3 regions of the Alcanivorax sp. MD8A genome follow, and region 2 is predicted to be linked to each of the others. Evidence: predicted binding sites of a transcription regulator. Region 2 holds the regulator's gene; each other region holds the start of a gene.

Region 1 (5,356 bases), on a different contig from region 2:
GCCGGTGATTTCGGTTGGTAGCGTGGGCCTGGACGGCGACTTCCTCAACAGCCCGGAAGGTATGGGTGGCACCGCCAACCCGGCGGCGCTGGATGAGCTGACCCGACGCATGGACAACGACGAGTTTGACCTGATTGCGGTGGGCCGTGCCCTGCTGCAAGACCCCAACTGGCTGGTGAAGATGCGTGATGGTAAGGAAGACGAGATTGAGCCGTTTACCAAGAAGGCGTTGGGGAGTTTGAGCTGACAGCTACGAGCTATGAGCTATGAGTAAAAGCACGCGGGGCTGGTTTTCTGGCTCTGCGATGACAGAGGCCGCGTCCATAGGTTGGGTGCGGCCTTTTTCGTTGGTGTAGATGGTTTTGTGGGGGCGGCGGTTCCACCGCGAAAAACGCCGTGTCACGGCTATCGCGGTCGAACGACCGCTCCCACAACAGCGTCGAAGTCGAAGCTTTGCCGTAGGAGCGTCGCTCGCGGCGCGATCAATACAGTTTCGAGTGGCGAGTAGCGAGTTTCGAAAAGCAAAGGCCTGCTTCGCACGGAAAAGGTTTTCACAACTCGAAACTCGTGCCTCGCTTCCAGGGTTCGGTGATCGCGCCGCCACTGAGCGCAGCGAAGGAACGCCCGAAGGGTGAGCGTAGCGAATAACCGACACTCCTACGGATAGGCTTTCAGAAAGAAAGAGGCCGCGCCCAATGTCCGGGCGCGGCCTCTTTGGTTTTCGTTGAACGACGGCGTCAGTCCGCGTTTCAACTTTGAACTTTAAACTTTCAACTCTCTTCGCCCTGATCTTCCAGCGACTGGTTGATGGCCAGGGCCAGCAGGGTGCAGATGACGCCGGAGAGCAGGTAGACCGTCACCGACAGAAGGCCGAATTTGGCGGACAGGCCCAGGGCCACCAGGGGGGCGAAGGCAGCGCCGAACAGCCAGGCGAAGTCGGAGGTCAGGGCGGCGCCGGTGTAGCGGAAGCGCGGGGCGAAGTTCGCGGTCACCGTGCCGGAGGCTTGTCCGTAGGACACCCCGAGCAGGGCAAAGCCCAGCAGGATGAAGGTGTCCTGCATGGCGGGACTGCCGCCCATCAGCAGTGGGGTGAGCAGGCTGAACACGCCGATCACGGCAGCCAGGGCGCCCACGGTGGTGCGCTTGCCGATACGGGCGGCGATCCAGCCGGAGCCAATGGTGGCCAGAATACCCACGAAGCCGCCTAAAATCTGTACAGTGAGGACTTCGGCGGTAGTCTGACTGCCCTGAAAGGCAATCCAGGACAGCGGGAAGATGGTGACCAGATGGAACAGGGCATAGCTGGCCAGGGCGGCAAAGGAGCCGATAAAGATGTTGTAACCCTGGGTGCGTACCATTTCTGTGGTGCGGATGGGTTCCAGTTCGCTTTCTTCCATGGCTTCGGTGTATTCCTCGCCCAGCACCAGCCGCAGGCGGGCAAACAGGGCGACCACATTGATGGCGAAGGCCACGAAGAACGGATAGCGCCAGCCCCAGCCGACGAAATCCGGGGCGCTCAGGCTGTTATACAGGAACAGGAACAGGGCGCTGGCAATCACGAAGCCGATGGGCGCGCCCAGTTGCCCCAGCATGGCGTACCAGCTGCGTTTCTCTTTCGGCGCGTTCAGCGCCAGCAGCGAGGGCAGACCGTCCCAGGAGCCACCGAAGGCTATGCCCTGCATGATGCGGAACAGGGCGAGCAGGGCAATGGCATGGGCACCCAGCTTTTCATAGCCGGGCAGGAACGCCATGCCGCAGGTGGCGGTGCCGAGCAGGAACAGGGCCGCAGTGAGTTTGACGCCGCGACCCCAATGGCGCTGAATCCACATGAACAGGGCGGTGCCGAAGGGGCGCGCCACAAAGGCCAGCGAGAACAGGACGAAGGAATACAGCAGGCCCTGAAGCTGACCGGTAAACGGGAAGAAGACCTGAGGGAATATCAGGACAGAGGCGATCCCGTAGACAAAGAAGTCGAAATATTCGGAGGTGCGGCCGATGACCACGCCCACCGCGATTTCATTGGGAGCCACCGGAGCGTGGCTCTGGCCCTGCATCGGGGCCTGGAGGGTGTTTGACATGTTGTGCGCTCTGGCTGTGTTGTTATCGTCGTGCATTGACGTCCGTCAACTTAGGACTTTAAGCCTATGGGACAAAATGTCCAATACCGACTACTCACCCAGGTGGCTAGAGTGCCCCCATCCCATAAGCCAACCAGAAAATTCGCCAATGCAATTAGTGAAATATTTGCGTGGAGCGTCGTTGACGTTGCTAGCGACCCTTCTGCTTTCCGGTTGTGACACCGTTGTGATGTCGCCTTCCGGTGATGTGGCCCTGCAACAGCGTGACCTGCTCGTCTGGGCCACGGTGCTGATGTTGTTGGTCATTGTGCCTGTGATTGTGCTGACTCTGTGGTTTGCCTGGCGCTACCGCGAGTCCAATACCGAGGCGACCTACAAGCCGGAATGGACCCATTCCACGGTGCTGGAACTGGTGATCTGGTCTGTGCCGCTGATGATCATCATCGCGCTGGGGGCCATGACCTGGGTAAGCACCCACAAACTGGACCCCTACCGCCCGCTGGACCGCATTGATGCGCAGACTCCGGTGCCGGTCGGCCTGGAGCCGCTCACCGTGGAAGTGGTGGCGCTGGACTGGAAGTGGCTGTTTATCTACCCGGAGCAGGGGATCGCCACCGTCAATGAGCTGGCGGCGCCGGTGGATCACCCGATCCGCTTCAAGATCACCGCCTCCACCATGATGAATTCGTTCTTCATTCCGGCCTTGGCCGGTCAGATCTATGCCATGGCGGGCATGGAGACCAAGCTGCACGGGGTGATCAACGAGCCGGGCGTCTATAAGGGCTTTTCTGCCAACTACAGCGGCGCGGGCTATTCGCAGATGAAGTTCGATTTCCACGGGCTCAGCGAGGCAGATTTCGATGCCTGGGTGGCCAAGGCCAAGGCCAGTGGCAACGCGCTGGACCGGGAAACCTACCTGGAACTGGAAGCCCCGAGTATCGACGACCCGGTGACGCTCTACAGTCAGGTGGACCCGACCCTGTATCACGCGATTTTCAACCGCTGTGTGGCACCGGGCCAGACCTGCATGGAAGACATGATGTACCACAGTGGCATGGGCCAGCACGGCGGCCACCACGGTGAGGCAGACACCGGCCATGAGGGCCACGGGAAGCATGAAGGTCACGCTGGGCACGACCAGCATGGAGGCCAACATGACTAATACAGCATTCCTGATCGCTAACGCAGTAGGTGCCGCCCATGTTTGAGAACCTGGACCTGACCAAGCTGATCTTTGGTCGCCTTACCTGGGACGCGATTCCCTTTCATGATCCGATCATCCTCGGCACCTTCGCTGTGGTGGCGGTGGGCGGTATCGCGCTGCTTGCCGCGCTGACCCGCTACAAGCTGTGGGGCTACCTGTGGAACGAGTGGTTCACCACCATCGACCACAAGAAAATCGGCATCATGTACATCATTCTTGGCCTGGTGATGCTGCTGCGCGGCTTTGCCGATGCCATCATGATGCGTCTGCATCAGGCCATGGCCTTTGGGGATTCCACCGGCTACCTGCCGCCGCATCACTACGACCAGATCTTCACTGCCCATGGCGTGATCATGATCTTCTTCGTGGCCATGCCGCTGGTTACCGGGATCATGAACTACCTGATTCCGCTGCAAATTGGCACCCGCGATGTGGCCTTCCCGTTCCTGAACAACTTCAGCTTCTGGATGACCACCGGCGGTGCGGTACTGATGATGGTGTCGTTGTTTATCGGTGAGTTCGCCAAGACTGGCTGGCTGGCCTACCCGCCATTATCGGGGATATTGCAGAGTCCCGGAGTCGGGGTGGATTACTACATCTGGGCGTTGCAGATCGCCGGGGTGGGTACGCTGCTGTCCGGGGTGAACCTGCTGGTGACCATCGTCAAGATGCGGGCGCCGGGCATGAGCCTGATGAAGATGCCGGTGTTCACCTGGACCTCCCTGTGCACCAACGTGCTGATCGTAGCCGCCTTCCCGGTGTTGACGGCGGTACTGGCCATGCTGTCCATGGACCGTTACCTGGATACTGCCTTCTTTACCAACGATCTGGGCGGCAACGCCATGATGTACGTGAACCTGATCTGGATCTGGGGGCACCCGGAGGTGTACATCCTGATCCTGCCGGTGTTCGGTATTTTCTCCGAGATCGTGGCCACCTACAGCCGCAAGCCGCTGTTCGGTTACACCTCCATGGTGTACGCCACCGTGGTGATCACCGTGCTGTCCTACCTGGTGTGGCTGCACCACTTCTTCACCATGGGCTCGGGGGCCAGCGTGAACTCGTTCTTCGGGATCACCACCATGATTATCTCGATCCCCACGGGCGCGAAGATCTTCAACTGGCTGTTCACCATGTTCCGTGGCCGCATCAAGTTCGATGTGCCCATGCTGTGGACCGTGGGCTTCATGGTCACCTTTGTGATTGGGGGTATGACCGGGGTGTTGCTGGCGGTGCCGCCGGTGGACTTCGTGCTGCATAACAGCCTGTTCCTGATCGCGCACTTCCATAACGTGATCATCGGTGGTGTGCTGTTTGGTCTGTTCGCCGGTATTACCTACTGGTTCCCGAAGGCCACCGGTTACAAGCTGGACGAGTTCTGGGGCAAGATGTCCTTCTGGTTCTGGCTGATCGGTTTCTACTTCGCCTTCATGCCGTTGTACGTGCTTGGCCTGATGGGCGTGACCCGTCGTGTCAGCCACTTCGAGGACCAGTCTTTGCAGATCTGGTTCCAGATCGCTGCCCTGGGGGCGTTCCTGATCGCCATTGGTATCGCCGCCTTTATCATCCAGTTGGTAGTGAGCTTCCTGCGTCGCGAGAGCCTGCAGGATGAAACCGGTGATCCGTGGGATGGCCGTACCCTGGAGTGGTCTACCTCGTCGCCGCCGCCGCCGTACAACTTTGCGTTCACCCCGCAGGTGCACGATCTGGATGCCTGGTGGCAGATGAAGCAGCACGGCTTCCAGCGCCCTGAATCCGGCTTTATCCCGATTCACATGCCCAAGGGCACCTGGGCGGGTATCGTGCTCTCCGGTATCAGTGTGGTGGTTGGTTTTGCCCTGATCTGGCACATGTGGCTGCTGGCAGGGGTGTCCTTCGTGGCCCTGATCGGTACCGCGATCTACCACACCTTCGATTACGACCGTGACTACTACATTCCGGCGGAAGAAGTAGAGCGGATTGAAGCAGAACGTACACGGAAACTAGCCAATGTCTGATACCACTATGACGGCTGCTGCAACCGACAGCAGCCAGAACGGCCAGCTGGAGTTTCTGGTGAAGGGGGATCATCACC
Region 2 (5,356 bases):
ACAATAGCCCTTCATCGGTGAGATAGCACAGATGGTTGTTCACGTGTCCCGGGGTCTCAATCACCGATAAACCCACACCGCCGCAATCGACCACATCCCCTTCGCGTAAAACCTGATCCGCTTGCCAGGTCTCGTCTTGCAACCCGTCATCGGGGACAAAGGGGCCAAGGCAACGCGCCCCGGTGGCGGCCACGATGGCGAGGGCACCGGGGGAATGATCCCGGTGAGTATGGGTCACGATGACCTGGTTGATGGGTTTGCCCAATTCACGGGCCGCTGCCAGCAAGGCCTTCAGGTGTTCCTGATCCACGGGGCCGGGATCAATCACCGTGAGCGCATCACGCCCATACAGGTAGCTGTTGGTGCCGGGCCCGGTCATCATGCCGGGGTTACGGCCCAATACGCGCCAGGTATGTTCACCGATGGGGGTGGGATTGCCCGGGATCAGAGAGGCCATACAGACTCCAGGGTGTCAGGAACGCGAATTGTGACGATTCTCACACCATCTTGCCAGTATTGCTCAGCGCGAAGACGGATAAACCAGCCGTGCAACTGGCCGTAACTGCCAGCGATCAACGGTTTCCTGGTCAGGTGGATGCCGGCTAACCACTGCAAACGGGTACTGCCGGCCGGCAGGAACGTACATCTGCAGACGTTGCTGTTCCTGATACACCACCCGGCACTCACCCTCGGTCGGGCAATCCAGGGCCTGTATCTGCACATCAACGGCAGCGAGGTCCAGTTCGCCGGCGTTGGTCAGTGTGCCGCTGAGGCGCACGCCTGATTCTGACTGACGAATATCACTAACCGCCACCTCAAGCCCTTCCGGTGCCAGCAGAACCTGGTCGTTGGCGCTTTCCCGAAACATGCCATACAGCAGGCCACTCAGACCAACAACCACTGCTACCACGGTTATCAGAAAGGCTCGTCGGCCCCATTGCCAGCTGCCCCAAAGCAACACAATCACAGCGATAACCACGGCAAATAGCAGTAATAGGCGCATTTATCCTCCAGAATGCAGACCTTCGTTCCTCTGATTCATATAATTCCCACAGCGACATGTAAAGGAGAAGGTCATGCTGATTGTGGTTTCCCCGGCAAAAACCCTGGATTACGAAAGTCCGTTGCCGGCACTCAAGACGACCCAGCCGCGCTTGCTGGACGACAGTGAAGTGCTGATTGAACGCGCCAGAGCGCTTTCTCCGGCGGATGTGGGAAGCCTGATGAAGGTCAGTGACAAAATCGCTCATCTCAATGTGGAGCGCTTTGCCCAATGGCAACGTCCGTTCAACAAGAAGAATGCCCGTCCGGCGGCATTTGCCTTCAAGGGCGATGTCTACACGGGGCTTGAGATTGAAACCTTTACCGACAAGCAGCTGGAACGTGCCCAGGATTCGTTTCGGATGCTGTCTGGCCTCTACGGCGTGCTTCGCCCCCTGGATCTGATGCAGCCCTATCGTCTGGAGATGGGAACACGCCTGGACAACGCCCGCGGCAAAGATCTCTACGCATTCTGGGGCGATATTATTACCGATCAGCTGAACCGTGACATGAAAGCCCAGAAAACCGATGTGCTGGTCAACCTGGCATCCAACGAGTACTTCAAATCGGTCAACAAGAAAGCCTTGAACGGGCGAATCGTGGAGCCGGTCTTTCAGGATGAGAAGAACGGAAAATACAAGGTCATCAGCTTTTACGCGAAAAAAGCGCGCGGCATGATGGCAGCCTGGATCCTCAAGAAGGGCATCAAGGACCCGGGCAAGCTGGTCAATTTCGATGTGGCAGGCTATCGCTACAGCGAGGCAGACTCAACCGCAGACAAACCGGTATTCCGCAGGGCAGAACAGTAGTCCCTGTCCCCGGTGCCATACCTGCATGGCACCGGTTATTCCACCCAGGGGGATTCGAACCGGTCAGGTTTGATGACCAGCACATCACTTCTGGCTCGGGTAATCACGGTTTCTGCCGTTGACCCGAGCAGCATTCGCTCGGCCAGATTGCGGCGCACCGTCCCCACCACCAACACATCGATCTGATTCGCTTCACAGTGCCGGGCAAGGGCATCGGCCACTGGCCCTTCCAGCAGGCTAACAGACTCGCTGTCGAGGCCCTGTGACCGGGCGTATTCCAGGAATCGTTGTTGATGGTGCGTTTTGAGCGACTCAAGGGTCGCTGCATAGTCAGGCACCCCCTCAGCCACCAACATCACCAGGCTGTCATCCACACCATCCATCACATGGCACGCTTGCAGTTTGCCATTCAGTGATTGGGTGAGGGTGCGAGCCTGGGTGAGCAATGTGTTCGCCAGAGGCGCGGCATCATCATCCTGCTCACCGGGGTCCAGCGCGACCAGCCACTGCGGGGACTGCTGCCAAGCTTCGCTGTGTACACAAAGTACAGGGCAGGGGGCTTTTCGAATTAACTGCCAGTCCCTGGGGGTAAAAACGTGCCGCTTCAGCCCGCTTTCCTGGCTGGTATGCACAACCAGAAGGTCCGGTGAAAGGCGCAGAATTTCGGTGCGCAGGGCATCCATTTCGCGTCTCGCCCACACAATGGCGAGGGCAACAGGGTATTCGCCAGCCAAGCCCTGAATGCGCTGACGCCAGGCATGGGTTATCTGGCTTTTGGCGGCATTGAAGCGTTCTTCATCCAGCCCGACGGCTCGGGCCATGGGGCCGGAATAGGCATTCACCAAGACCGTCACAGAACTGCCAAGGCTGGCGGCCATGGCAAGGCCTTTGTCCAGCGCCGGTTGTGACGCTTTCAAGTCAGGATCAAGAATAACGAGCAGGTTGTGGCTCACAAATGAATCTCCACGGTATCCGTGTCAGGGGCGTTGCCGCACAAGCTGGCACGATCGAGAATATCAATGTCGCGCCCGGAAACCTGAAGCCAGCCTTTCTGCTGGAAGCGGGTAAAGATCCGGCTGACGGTTTCCACTGCGAGCCCAAGATAATTGGCAATGTCGTAACGGGACATGGGCAAGCGGAAGGATTCACTGCTCAGGCCGCGCCGATGATGCCTGGCGGACAGGGAGAGCAGCAGCGAGGCCACACGGTCGTCTGCACTTTTCTTGCTTAACAACATGTGAAGTTCGCGGTCAGCACGGATTTCATCACTCATCAGACTGAAAAAATGGTGCTGCAGGGTAGGAATCTGCTGTGACAGATTTTCCAGCTGGGTGAAGGGAATCTCACAGACGGTTGCGGTTTCCAGTGCCTTGGCATTAGAGACATGATGTGCCGTGCTGATACCGTCCATGCCCAGCACCTCTCCGGGCATATAGAAACCGGTAACCTGTTCCTCGCCATCCTGGCTAACAACATAGGTCTTGATCGCCCCGGAGCGCACAGCAAATACCGATTCGAAGCTGTCAGACGCTCGGTACAGGTGCTCTCCTCGTTTGAGCGGGCGACCGCGGCGAATGATATTGTCGAGCTGATCCATTTGCGCGGGCGCGACAGCCAGCGGCAAGCAAACGGGGCTCAAGCTGCAATCATTACAGGAAACGTGTTGAGACACGGTGACATCCTTTGTTCTGCGACAGACGGGTTCACGCGCGCGAAGCGCGGAGCAAATGACTGACTCTGGTTCAGATTATACGACTAAAGCCTTTGGTTTGCTTGTTAGTCAAGTATGAGTCGAACGGTTGTACCAGCGCACGACTGACCAGCCGTCCCTGTTCGGTGATTAGCAATGCGTCGTCGTTAAACACCACTAGTCCCTGGTCGGCGAAATCGCGCCACTGGATCATGGCCTCGGCAAAGGTGTCCTGGAAACTGATCGCCCATTGTTGCTCAAAGGCCCGAATATCCAGCCGCAGATCGCACAGGAGTTTCATGATGATGTCGCGTCGAATAAGGTCAGCCTTGTCCAGCTGATAGCCTTTGTGGTGCGGTAATCGATCCTGCTCCACGGCGGCTTGCCAGTCGCCTAGCACTTTATGGTTCTGCACATACAGGTTGCCTATCTGGCTGATTGCACTCACGCCCATTCCCAGCAGATCCGCATCGCCGTGCAGCGTATAGCCCTGAAAATTTCTGTGCAGCAGTCCATTACGCTGTGCCACAGCCATTTCATCAGACTCAAGGGCAAAGTGGTCCATGCCGATGAAGCGATATCCCGCCTGCTGCAACATCCGCCCGGCACGGACATACATCCGAATCTTTTCGGTAGGTGAAGGCAGGGCGGCTTCGTCTATCTGGCGCTGAATCTTGAATCGGTCCGGCAGATGGGCATAGCCATAGACAGAGATGCGCTCCGGCTTGAGATAAATCAGCTGCTCAAGGGTTCGTGCCATGGTCATTTCGGTTTGCCAGGGCAATCCGGAGATCAGGTCTACATTGATGGACTTGAATCCGAAATCTCGGGCCCAGCCGAGGGTGTCACGAATCATTTCAAAGGACTGAACACGGTTAACCGCCTGTTGAACCAGCGGGTTCAAATCCTGCACACCCAGACTCAAACGGTTAAACCCCAAGCCTCGGAGTAGACCCAGGCGGGCACGGTCTACTGTGCGGGGATCAACTTCAATGGCATAGTCGCCACGGTCGTCCTCGCGCAAGTTGAAATGCCTGGCCAGGTCATACACCAGCTCGGTGATTTGGGCATCGCTCAAATAGGTTGGCGTGCCGCCACCCCAATGCAGTTGGGTGACCTGACGTCGTTTGTCCACATGGCTGGCGAGCAGGTGGATTTCCTTCTTGAGATTCTGCAGGTAAGTGCCGGCCAGTGCCCGGTCTGCGGTGATAATGCGATTGCAGGCGCAGTAGTAGCAAACATGGCGGCAGAAGGGCACATGGGCGTAGAGCGACAGCGGCCGCCGGGCCTGATTGCTGTCGTCCATCGCCCGAGAGAAGGCATCATTGGGGATGTTCTCGTGGAACATGGGTGCCGTGGGGTACGAGGTGTAGCGAGGCCCCGGGCCCCCGTAACGGCCAACCAGCGCTTCGTTCCAGTCTTGCATTTTGGCTGTCTCCCGTGTGTATACCGCTATTATCCAAGGCCGGGAGAGCGCCAATCTTGATCTGGATCAATGTCTGTGCGAATGGTGTTCGGGGGCTGTTTCCCCATGTATCTCGCCATGAGGAGCGGGGGAGGCATGATGATGGACAGCATCCCGCATTTGCCAGGCAAGCAGGAAAAACGCCACAGAAAGCGACAAGGTAAGGAAGAGGGCCAGACGACGAGCCACAGGGCTTCGCAGTAACGCGAGTCGTGATGCCACCACCCCGCTGGCGGCCACCGGCATCACCGTGACAGCCCCGAAAGCCAGCATGATGCACAGCCCGGTCAACGCGGTACCGGACGTCGCCGCCAGGGCCAGTGCCGTATACACCAACCCACAGGGCAGCAG
Region 3 (5,356 bases), on a different contig from region 2:
CTACGCGAGCGCCAGCCAGAACGACAGCACCATCGAGCAAGAACAGAAAAAAACCTACGTCATCGATACTAACGTCCTGATCCACGACCCCAACTCCCTGTTGAACTTTGAAGAGCACCGCGTGGTGATCCCCATGACGGTGCTGGAAGAACTGGATAAGCTGAAAAGCGGTAAGTCGCATACCGCCGCCGATTGCCGGGCGGCTATTCGCCAAATCGACAAGGTGCTCGGCCACGCCACGCCGGAACAGGTGGAGGCCGGGATTCCCATCCCGCGCGGCCCGGATAACTCAACCCAGGGCACCCTCACGGTACTCATGTCGAGCCTGGAGGACATCAAGGCTCCCCTGCCGGATCACCTGAACGATAACCGCATCATCAACGATGTGGTCGCCATGAAGGCCCAGGCCCCGGATGAACGCTTTATCCTGGTGACCAAGGACATCAACATGCGTCTCAAGGCGAGGGCCTGTGGAATCGAGTCCGAGGACTACCACAACGATCAGCTGGTCACGGATATCAAGCAACTGACCCGGGGCTATTTTGAGGTGCCCGGCTCGTTCTGGGACCAGGTGACCCAGGTGGAAACCGAGCAGGACGGACCGGACACCCTGCATTATCTGTCCCACGGCTTGCTGGTGAGCGAGATTCTGGGGGAAGAGGTCTATCCCAACCAGTACATCATTGATGAGCAAGGCTTTGTCGGCCGGGTCATGCATATCGAAAACGGGGTGGTGACCCTGAAGCATTACAAGGCAGACAGCATGCTGGAGCAGGAGGCATGGGGACTGAAGCCCATGAACATCCAGCAAGCCATCGCGCTGCAATTATTGCTCGACCCGGATGTGCATCTGGTCAATCTGACGGGGGCGGCAGGCTCGGGGAAAACGATTCTGGCGCTGGCTGCGGCCATTGAAATGACGGTGGAGCAGAAGCGCTTCAACAAGATTATCGCCACCCGCTCCACGCCACCGCTGGCTGAAGATCATGGTTTTCTGCCTGGTACCGAAGAAGAGAAGATGGATCCCTGGCTGGGGGCGATCAACGATAACATCGAAGCCCTGCACCTGAACGATGAGAATCCCACGGGCAGCATTCAGTACGTCAAAGAGCGCGCCAATATTCAGTTCAAGGCGATGAATTACATCCGTGGCCGAAGCTTTCAGAAGTCCCTGATCCTGATCGACGAAAGCCAGAACCTGACCCCCCATCAGATGAAAGCCATCATCACCCGGGCAGGCGAAGGATCCAAAGTGGTGTGCCTGGGCAACCTGGCCCAGATCGACACCCCTTACCTCTCGCCCACCAGCTCCGGGCTCACCTACATGACTGAACGCTTCAAGCGTTTTGTCCATGGCGGGTCGGTGCAGTTGAATGGAGTGCCGAGATCGTTGTTGGCGGAATATGCGGAGTCCTTCCTCTAGTTAACAGTTAATAGTGAACAGTTAACAGCGAAATACTCGCGGTAAATTTTTTCTTTTCACCAATGAAAGAGGCCGCGCCCAGACCTTGGGCGCGGCCTCTGTGCTCTCAGCGCACAGCAATGCCAATGCGCGTCGCTGTTAACTGTTCACTATTAACTGTTAACTGCCTCAACAACTTTTTTGCACGCCTCCGACCCATAAAAATCCTCCACCACCCATTCCACGAACGGCTCCAGAACGCCTTGTTCTACCAATACAGTGGCACCTTTGGCGAGCGCCGGGGTGGTGATGGCGTGGACCCGTTGTTCACTGATCTGCATGTTTTCCAGCAGGGTCTTGAGGGGCAACTGGCTCAGAGAATCCACGGCGGCCCGAATACCGACACCGACCAGGCGACGGGTGTAATCCAGCCGGGCGCTTTCGTCACCGATGAGACAGCCTTGCTCAATGACGTCGCCAATGGTGGCCTTGGGAACCAGGGCCAGGTAGTCAGCGGGCTTCAGTGGGGCGACCCGACGGTAACCGTCTCGGGCAAGTTGTTCGATGCGTTCGTTGGTGAGTTGTTTATTCAGCCACTGCTCGCCGGTTTTCAGGGTGACGCGAATATTTTTTTGAAGATAGGTACGGATGGATTCTTCCATGCCGCCCATGGCCTTTCCGACCACACTCTTGCGGCCCATCTTCATCACACTACTGACGCCTGGCAGCTTGGCCAGGGCATTTTCTTCCAGAAGAAAGTTCTTGATGCCGGTGTACAGCATCTCGCTGACCATCTCACTGACCAGAGGGTGGTTCATTGCGGCATGTACGGCTTTTTCTCGCAAGGTTTGCAGTTGCAGGGCCTGTTCGAGAATGGCTTCAAAGTGTTCTTCGCGCAGCAGCTCACCCAGGGTGGCGTCATCGCGTTCGGCAGTGTCCCAGACGGCCAGGGTGACATCGGTGACGACTTGCTGAAGTCCCTGGGCGCTCAGGGCGTCTTGCAGCCAGGCATCCACCACCTGGCAGAGGCTGTCGGCGTCAACCAGCTTTCCCAGCGGCACATCGGTGAGCAGGGCGCTGGCTTGGCTCATCATCGCCTGCCAGTGTTCGGGGGCCTGCAGTTGTTGGGTCAGGTGAGTCTTGTGGGCGTCACGCAATGCGTTGATCAGAGAGCTTGAAGCCATGATGAATATCTCTTTGTTATTGGTGTGCGGCCTGCGAGTCAGCGTGGGGCGCAGGGCGTTCGCAATGATGGCTTCCTATACTGCGCTATCACGCTTGATGTGTATGTAACTGGGTTGACGTGAAATCAGGGCGCTAGTGCGAATGTGTCAGATTGGGTGATTTTCGTTCAAGAACCGTTGATCCTCCATTCGCTTCATTTTGTCGATACGCATAAGCATGCATTGGTTTTCTCTGCCTATTCTGGGGGCGTCCCCGTTGGCTTACAGACCAGTTAAGTCCAGCAGTGGTTGCGGCACCGGGGGCAGGGGATTGCGGCTGTTTTCGCTTGCCATATTGACGTAGCGCAATGCCCATTGGCTGCTTGTGGCGTTCAATGATGTCCAGCCTCAGAGAGAGTGGGATGCAGGCGCCACAGCAGAATAGTGCTAACGAAAGGGGAAAAATATGAAGCTGCGAGGACAGGGAAAAAACGCGATGGCTCTGGTCGCCTTGATGGCGGCAGGACCCGCATTGGCTCATGAAGCAGGGGATTTCATTGTGCGTTTTGGGGCAATTCAGGTTGATCCCGATGTCAGTAGTGAGACGTTCGATTCTGCCATGCCCGTCGTGGGCGGGTTGGGGGTGGACGTGGACGACGATACCCAGTTGGGGCTGACTTTTGCCTATATGGTGACCGACGCCATTGGGGTAGAGCTGGTGGGTGCGACGCCATTTACCCATGACATTATTCTGGATACCGGTGGCAGCGGTGTCGTGATTGGTGAAACCAGTCATTTACCTCCGACCTTGCTTGCCCAGTATTACGCGCCGTCGGTTGGCCCGGTAAGGGCGTATCTCGGGGCGGGTATCAACTACACGCTCTTCTTTGAGGACTCCATTGATGATGGCGTGGTCAGTCCGTTGCTGGGTGGCGCAGATGCCGACGTCAAGCTCAGTAATTCCGTGGGCTTTGCCTGGGAAGTCGGGGCGGATGTGGCGATCAATGATAACTGGCTCTTCAACGTGAGCGTCTGGAATATCGATATCGACACCGAGGCCCGGTTGTACGTCAATGATGCCCGGGTAGACAAGATCGATGTGGAAATCGATCCATGGGTGTACATGGTCGGGTTGGGCTACCGCTTCTGATTCGTCACTGTGACAGGGGCAGGGGACTGCCGAGCAGGGTGATCTGGTTTCAGGTCAGATTGCCCTGCTGACAGGGAGCTTGCCGCCCACGTCTATCAGGCGGTTTCCTCGAGAGTCTCCGGAAATTGCTGGCGAAAGATGTCGTAGCCGCCATCGAGACTCACGGCCTGAAAACCTTGTTCGCCTAGCCAGTCAGCGGCGCCCTGGCTGCTGTTACCGTGGTAGCAGTAGATCACCAGGGGACGCTCCCGGCTGGTGTCAGCCAGGAACTGATCCACGTTGGCGTTGCTCAGGTGGATAGCCCCGCGCAGATGCCCGGCGGCGAAGCTGGCGGGATCGCGGATGTCCACGAACAGGGCGTTGCCGTCATCAAAGCGGGCCTTGCCTTCCGCAGGGCTGATCCGTTCAGGCATGGTTTTCCTCTCGTTCCTGCAGCAAGTCTGCTGGAGGGTATTCGCATTCCAGCTTCATGCTGATGGCATTTTCCAGTTCGGGCAGCAGGAAGGCATCGTCTTCACAGGCGAAGCTGATGGACATGCCACTGGCGCCCGCGCGACCTGTACGGCCGATACGATGCACGTAGTCTTCCGGGTCTTCCGGCAGGTTGTAGTTCACCACGTGGGACACGCCGTCGATGTGGATGCCTCGCCCGGCCACGTCGGTGGCAATCAGCACCTGCAGGTCGCCGGAGCGGAAGCGCTCCAGTGTCTTCATGCGCTGGTTCTGGGGCACATCGCCAGAGATCATCGAAACCTTGAGGCCTTTCTTGTGCAGGCGGTCGTTGATGCGGCGGGTAATATCCCGACGGTTGGCAAACACGATCACCTTGTCCATGTTCATGCCGGTAATCAGGTTGTACAGCAGCTTGAACTTGTCGTCGGTGTTGGTGATATAGACCTTCTGCTCAACACGCTCAGTGGTGACCTGTGCCGGCTCGATTTCTACCACTTCGGCGTCCTGGGTCCAGCGACGGGCCAGATTCATCACATCGTCGTTGAAGGTGGCCGAGAACAGCTGGGTTTGGCGGTATTTGGTGCGTGGCGTCATGCTGACAATACGCTTCACGTCTGGAATAAAGCCCATGTCGAGCATGCGGTCGGCTTCGTCCAGAACCAAAAATTCCACCCGGTCCAGCCACAGGTCACGGCGTTTGGCAAAATCCAGCAAGCGCCCGGGTGTGGCAACCAGAATATCGATTTCCCGGCTTTGCAGGCGTTCCTGTTGGCGGTTGAAGTTCATGCCGCCGACCACGCTCATGACCTGCAGGTCGGTGTACTTCGCCAGCCCTTTGGCGTCCTTTTCGATTTGCATCGCCAGTTCGCGGGTAGGGGCGACGATCAATGCGCGGGGCTCACCGGCGTAGCGTTTCACTTCCAGCGGGTGCTTGAGCAGATCGTTGATGACGGTCAGCAGGAAGGCGGCGGTTTTACCGGTGCCTGTCTGGGCGCGACCAATGGCGTCGGCGCCGGCCAGGGTGTGTTCCAGCACCTCGGCCTGAATGGGGGTGCAATACTGGAAGCCAAGATCGGCAATCCCGCGCATCAGGCGCAGGTCCAGATCAAAATCGTGAAAGCGGCGTTCGCCGTCTTTTTCGGGGACCGGGAACTGATCCAGGGTCCAGGCGGTTGCCTTGTCTTTTTG

What was found. Region 2 encodes FNR, which switches genes on or off when oxygen is low (the NO sensors DNR and NnrR bind a similar motif). Its sites were predicted from a motif close to TTGATNTANATCAA; they were not measured.
Region 1: cyoA (ubiquinol oxidase subunit II) is a predicted target of FNR. The motif match lies at 2,114-2,127, and genes of this name have one in related genera.
Region 3: A15D_RS03395 (OmpW family protein) is a predicted target of FNR. The motif match lies at 2,921-2,934, and genes of this name have one in related genera.

The regions. Positions count from the first base shown of each region.
Region 1 covers NZ_AQOQ01000010.1:77,026-82,381, forward strand. The annotation lists gene A15D_RS07295 (NADH:flavin oxidoreductase) at 1-247, shown strand, start outside; gene A15D_RS07300 (MFS transporter) at 771-2,078, opposite strand; gene cyoA (ubiquinol oxidase subunit II) at 2,227-3,240, shown strand; gene cyoB (cytochrome o ubiquinol oxidase subunit I) at 3,279-5,279, shown strand; gene cyoC (cytochrome o ubiquinol oxidase subunit III) at 5,272-5,356, shown strand, end outside.
Region 2 covers NZ_AQOQ01000021.1:24,016-29,371, forward strand. The annotation lists gene A15D_RS11685 (MBL fold metallo-hydrolase) at 1-457, opposite strand, end outside; gene A15D_RS11690 (hypothetical protein) at 521-1,003, opposite strand; gene yaaA (peroxide stress protein YaaA) at 1,077-1,850, shown strand; gene A15D_RS11700 (universal stress protein) at 1,886-2,803, opposite strand; gene fnr (fumarate/nitrate reduction transcriptional regulator Fnr) at 2,800-3,522, opposite strand; gene hemN (oxygen-independent coproporphyrinogen III oxidase) at 3,593-4,966, opposite strand; gene A15D_RS11715 (sulfite exporter TauE/SafE family protein) at 5,033-5,356, opposite strand, start outside.
Region 3 covers NZ_AQOQ01000004.1:88,999-94,354, forward strand. The annotation lists gene A15D_RS03385 (PhoH family protein) at 1-1,423, shown strand, start outside; gene A15D_RS03390 (hypothetical protein) at 1,576-2,586, opposite strand; gene A15D_RS03395 (OmpW family protein) at 3,032-3,715, shown strand; gene glpE (thiosulfate sulfurtransferase GlpE) at 3,811-4,128, opposite strand; gene rhlB (ATP-dependent RNA helicase RhlB) at 4,121-5,356, opposite strand, start outside.